One region of the Serratia sp. 2723 genome, then DNA from elsewhere that is predicted to be linked to it. Evidence: predicted binding sites of a transcription regulator. Region 1 holds the regulator's gene; the other holds the start of a gene.
The links. Region 1 encodes PhoB, which activates phosphate uptake and scavenging genes when phosphate is short. Its sites were predicted from a motif close to CTGTCATAAAACTGNCNNAT; they were not measured.
Positions count from the first base shown of each region.

Region 2: phoA (alkaline phosphatase) is a predicted target of PhoB. The motif match lies at 1,684-1,703, and genes of this name have one in related genera.

Region 1 covers NZ_JBNDIN010000003.1:329,514-332,618, reverse strand. Annotated here, with positions in the region: gene sbcD (exonuclease subunit SbcD) at 1-924, opposite strand, end outside; gene phoB (phosphate response regulator transcription factor PhoB) at 1,127-1,816, shown strand; gene phoR (phosphate regulon sensor histidine kinase PhoR) at 1,841-3,105, shown strand, end outside.
Region 2 covers NZ_JBNDIN010000006.1:149,760-152,864, forward strand. Annotated here, with positions in the region: gene ABIE29_RS11350 (ArsR/SmtB family transcription factor) at 167-850, shown strand; gene ABIE29_RS11355 (glutathione S-transferase N-terminal domain-containing protein) at 928-1,635, shown strand; gene phoA (alkaline phosphatase) at 1,775-3,105, shown strand, end outside.

The DNA of each region.
Region 1 (3,105 bases):
TTCGCCCTGATAATCGGCAAACTGCTGTAATTGAGCCTCGATTTGCTGCAAATCACCTTTTATCAGCTGCATGGGCTGGAAGGTTGGGATCTCCAGCGGCGTGATCTGTTGTAGCGCTCCGTCGGCAAAATCGACCATAAACACGCTTTTGGTCTTGCCTAACTCGTCGAAACTCAGAGGAATTGGGGAGCCGCTGTAGCGGATATGCTCAGACTTGGCGACGTTCTGCGCGCGATGGATATGCCCCAACGCAATGTAATCGGCAGGGGGGAACGCCTGGGCTGGAAAGGCGTCCAGCGTGCCGATATAGATATCCCGTACCGAATCCGAAGTGGTGACGCCCACGGTGGTTAAATGGCCTGTGGCGACGATCGGCAGTGGCAAACCCAACGCATCGCGGCGCGTACAGGCCGCCTGATACAGGTTTTGGTAATGTTCGGCGATGGCCTCTTGCAGAGCTTGCTGCTTTTGGTTGCCAGACTCACCAGCGCGGCTGGTGAGCAAATCCCGTGGGCGCAGGAACGGGATCGCGCAGAGCACCGCCCCTGGTTGGCCATCAAGCTGGTTGAGCACCACGATTTGCTGCTCAAGCTCGCTTTGCGCGTTGGCAACCACGGTGGTGTTCAGGCAGGAGAGTAGCTCACGCGATTCATTCAGCGTGGCCACGGAGTCGTGGTTGCCGCCCAGCACCACCAGTTGGCAGCCGGTACGTTGCAGCTCCACCACAAAGCGGTTGTACAGTTCGCGGGCGTAGCTTGGCGGGGAGCCGGTATCGAACAGATCGCCTGCGACGATCAGCGCATCCACCCGCTGCTGTTCCACCTGTTCGATCAGCCAGCCCAAGAAGGCCTGATGCTCGGCGGCGCGGCTTTTGGTGAAAAAGTACTGGCCCAAATGCCAGTCGGAGGTGTGGATCAGGCGCATAGGTCTTCCATCGCTAACAGGATGATAAGGGCATAAATGGGCCTTATCGTAACTCAAGCATGATGATATTTCTTTAACGCCAGAAATAATCGCTATGCTTACTGCGATCAACCGGGCTTTTTTTTCATAAAAGTGTCACAAAACTGACGCATAATGGCGACCGCAATCAACTGAGATCGCTAACACATTGGCAGGATTGACGATGGCAAGACGCATACTGGTGGTGGAAGACGAAGCGCCGATCCGTGAGATGGTGTGCTTTGTGTTGGAGCAGAATGGTTACCAACCGTTGGAAGCCGAGGATTATGACAGTGCCGTCACGCGCCTGTCTGAGCCGTTCCCTGATTTGGTGTTACTGGACTGGATGTTACCGGGAGGGTCCGGTATCCAGTTTATCAAGCATATGAAGCGCGAGGCGATGACCCGGGATATCCCGGTGATGATGCTGACCGCGCGTGGTGAAGAAGAAGATCGGGTACGTGGTCTGGAGGTTGGTGCGGATGATTACATCACCAAGCCTTTCTCCCCCAAGGAACTGGTGGCACGTATCAAGGCGGTGATGCGCCGTATTTCACCAATGGCAGTAGAAGAAGTGATTGAAATGCAGGGGCTAAGCCTGGATCCTTCCTCGCACCGGGTGATGGCTAATGAGCAGGCGCTGGAGATGGGGCCGACCGAGTTCAAACTGCTGCACTTCTTTATGACTCATCCTGAACGGGTTTATAGCCGCGAACAGTTGCTTAATCACGTCTGGGGCACTAACGTTTATGTGGAAGACCGCACCGTTGATGTGCATATCCGCCGGCTGCGTAAGGCGCTGGAGACCAGTGGTCATGACAAGATGGTTCAAACCGTTCGCGGCACCGGTTATCGGTTCTCGACGCGCTACTGATCGCACCGCGCTGGAGAGGTTACCGTGCTAGAACGTTTATCGTGGAAGAGGCTGGCGCTGGAGCTGGCCCTTTTTTGCCTGCCCGCCTTATTGCTGGGGCTTGTTTTCGGTTATCTGCCCTGGCTGCTGTTGGTTTCGGTGCTGGCCGCGCTGGCCTGGAACTTCTATAACCAACTCAAACTTTCCCACTGGCTGTGGGTGGACCGCAGTATGACGCCGCCGCCGGGCCGCTGGAGCTGGGAGCCGCTGTTCTATGGCCTGTATCAGATGCAGCAGCGTAATCGCCGTCGCCGCCGTGAGCTGGCGCTGTTGATCAAACGCTTTCGCAGCGGGGCAGAATCCTTGCCGGATGCGGTGGTGATGACCACCGTGGAGGGCAATATCTTCTGGTGTAACGGCCTGGCACAACATCTGCTGGGCTTTCGTTGGCCGGAAGATAACGGCCAACACATTCTCAACCTGCTGCGCTACCCGGAATTCAGCCATTATCTGCAACAGCAAGAATTCACCAGACCGCTGACGCTACAGCTGAATAACGAGCACTTTGTTGAATTCCGTATCATGCCCTATTCCGAAGGCCAACTGCTGATGGTGGCCCGTGATGTGACCCAGATGCGCCAACTGGAAGGGGCCAGACGCAACTTCTTCGCCAACGTCAGCCATGAGCTGCGTACGCCGCTAACGGTGTTGCAAGGCTACCTGGAGATGATGAGTGACGAAGAGCTGGATGGTTCGCTGCGTGGCAAAGCCTTGGGCACCATGCAAGAGCAGACCAAACGCATGGATGGCCTGGTGAAGCAGTTGCTTACACTCTCCAGGATCGAGGCTGCACCAAACGTGGATATGAACGAGAAGGTGGATATTCCGTTAATGCTGCGGGTATTGCAGCGTGAGGCGCAGTCGCTCAGCGCTGGTAATCACCAGATCAATTTCCGGGTGAATGAAAATCTGCAGGTGTTCGGTAACGAGGATCAACTGCGCAGCGCGGTTTCCAATCTGGTGTACAACGCCGTCAACCATACTCCGGCGGGCACCAATATCGAAGTGAGCTGGCAGCAGACGCCGCAGGGGGCTCAGTTCCAGGTCAGCGATAACGGGCCGGGCATTGGTGCCGAACATATCCCGCGCCTGACCGAGCGTTTCTATCGCGTAGATAAGGCACGTTCGCGCCAGACCGGCGGCAGTGGGCTCGGGTTGGCCATTGTGAAGCATGCGCTCAGCCATCATGATTCACGGCTGGAGATCCTCAGCGAGCCAGGCATTGGCACCCGTTTTATCTTTACCTTGCC
Region 2 (3,105 bases), on a different contig from region 1:
ATTCCTGGGGCGAACGCCGAGGTGAGGATGGATTAAGGCTTCACGCACCGCTTGCCGCGATGCAACTGAAAAGGGGCAGGCCGTCATGGCAATTTCCTTCTGATGGTAATAGAGAGTAGCCATTGTCGGGTTAGACGAGCAGCAATACTTCGGTTATTATCGAAGTATGAATGACAATACGCTTGAAGACCGCCTGGCCGCATTGACGGCCGCTATCGCCGATCGCACCCGAGCACGCATGCTGTGCCTGCTGATGGATGGGCGTGCCTATACCGCAACGGAACTGAGTGCAGCGGTGGACGTCGCGGCCTCCACCGCCAGCAGTCATCTGGCACGTTTGCAGGAGCAGAATCTGATCGGCTGTGTCAAACAGGGCCGCAATCGCTTTTACCGTCTGGCGGGCAAACCGGTGGCCGACCTGCTGGAAAGCCTGATGGCGTTGGCCGGTGTAGAACGCCCGACGGTCAAAAGTAGCACTCCGGCCTCATTACGTTATGCACGCACCTGCTATGACCACATGGCAGGCGAGATCGCGGTCCAATTACATCATCAGTTGCTGGCACGGGCCTGGCTACTCGGGGATAACGACTATCAGCTCAGTGAGGCTGGGCAGGCTGCCTTGACACAGTTGGGTATCGATTGCTCCCCAGCCCCGACCCGGCGGCGCTTTGCCTGCGATTGTCTGGACTGGAGCGAACGCAAGGCTCATCTCGGTGGCGCACTGGGCGCTGCCATATTGGTCGCATTTGAAAAGCGCGGATGGGTTAAGCGCCAGCTGGACAGCCGTGAGCTGCAACTGACCAGCGCCGGTAGAAAAGCGCTGAGCGCACATTTTGGCCTGGCGCTTTGAATGCCTGGCGCGCTAGCTTAGCTGCCATACTCAATGGGTTTACCTGTTGACGATCCCGTCATATCCGAGGAGTTATCATGTCCGATATTAACCAATTCCCGATCGCCAAACGTTGGCCCGCCAAGCATCCAGAACGGTTACAACTCTACTCGCTGCCGACCCCTAACGGGGTGAAAGTCTCCATCATGCTCGAAGAGATCGGCCTGCCCTACGAGGCACACCTGATCGACATCGGCAAAAATGAAACCTGGACGCCGGAGTTCCTGTCGCTCAATCCTAACGGCAAAATACCGGCGATCCTCGATCCCGCAGGCCCAGGCGGTAAGCCGTTAGCGCTGTTCGAGTCCGGGGCAATCCTGCTGTACCTGGCAGAGAAATGCGGTAAGTTGTTACCCAGGGACCCCGCCCAACGTTATGAAACCATCCAGTGGGTGTTTTTCCAGATGGCGTCCGTCGGGCCGATGTTCGGCCAGCTAGGCTTCTTCCACAAATTCGCCGGGCGCGAATATGAAGACAAACGGCCATTTGAACGCTACCAGAAAGAGTCCAAACGGCTGCTTGGCGTACTGGAAGAGCGGCTACAAGGACGTGATTGGATCATGGGCTCGGAATACACCATTGCCGATATCTCCCTGCTCGGCTGGGTCCGCAACCTGATCGGATTTTATCAGGCCCGTGAAGTAGTGGAATTCGATAATTTCCCCGTCGTTGGCCAATGGCTGGAGCGCGGATTGGCTCGGCCAGCCGTACAGCGCGGCGTCAATATTCCTGCCCGCCAAGCCTGATAAACCTATTGGGGTAGCCAGCAAAGGCTATCCCTTTCCCCACTTCTCTCGTCATAAAATTGTCACTTTCCTGCTCTACTCTCCCGTGTAACAAAATAATGCCGACCGTATTTTTGTATTACGACAAGGAGCCCTACCCATGCAGCAGTCCGTTTCCCTGATCGCCGGTGCCATATTATCCGCGCTGTTATGTTCCACCGCCCTGGCTGACAACAATCAACTCAACAATCGCGCGGCTCATGGCGATATTACCGAACCCGGCGGTGCGCGCCGCTTGGCAGGCGATCAAACCGCCGCACTGCAAGCGTCGCTGTCGAATAAAACCGCCAAAAACGTGATCCTGCTGATCGGCGACGGCATGGGCGATTCGGAAATCACCGGCGCACGCAACTATGCCGAAGGCGCAGGCGGTTACTTCAAGGGGATCGATGCCCTGCCGCTGACCGGCCAATACACTCACTACTCGCTGGATAAGAAAAGCCATAAACCGGACTATGTCACCGACTCTGCCGCCTCGGCCACCGCTTGGGCTACCGGCGTCAAGACCTACAACGGCGCGTTGGGCGTGGATGTGAACGGCAAAGATCAACCGACGATTTTGGAACTGGCCAAGGCCGCAGGAAAAGCCACTGGCAATGTCTCTACGGCAGAACTGCAAGATGCCACACCGGCCGCGCTGGTTTCGCACGTAACCTCTCGCAAGTGCTATGGCCCGGAAGAAACCAGTGAGCAGTGCGCAGGCAACGCGTTGGAAAACGGCGGGCACGGCTCCATCACCGAGCAACTGATTAAAACCCGCGCCGACGTCACGCTGGGCGGTGGGGCAAAATCCTTCGCTCAGTTGGCGAAAAGCGGTGAATGGCAGGGGAAAACGCTGAAAGCACAGGCTGCAGCATTGGGTTACCAATGGGTGGAGGATACCGAAAGTCTGAACACGATTAACCTCGCCAATCAGCAAAAGCCGCTGCTGGGCCTGTTCGCGCCAGGTAATATGCCGGTACGCTGGAAAGGGCCGAAAGCTTCCTTCCATGGCAATATCGATCAACCTGCAGTGACCTGCGAAACCAACCCAGAGCGCGGTGCCAATGTGCCAACGCTGGCGGCAATGACCGAGAAAGCCATCGAGCTGCTGAAGAACAACCCGAACGGTTTCTTCCTGCAGGTGGAAGGGGCGTCCATCGACAAACAGGACCATGATGCCAACCCATGCGGCCAGTTTGGCGAAACGGTCGATCTGGATGAGGCGGTGCAAAAAGCGCTGGAGTTCGCCCGTGCCGACGGTAATACCCTGGTGATCGTCACCGCTGACCACGCCCACTCCAGCCAGATTATTGCCGCCAAGGCCAAGGCACCGGGGCTGACCCAGGCATTAACCACCAAAGACGGCGCGGTGATGACTATCAGCTATGGCAACTCGGAAGAAGGCTCCCAGGGCCATACCGGTACTCAGTTGCGCGTTGCCGCTTATGG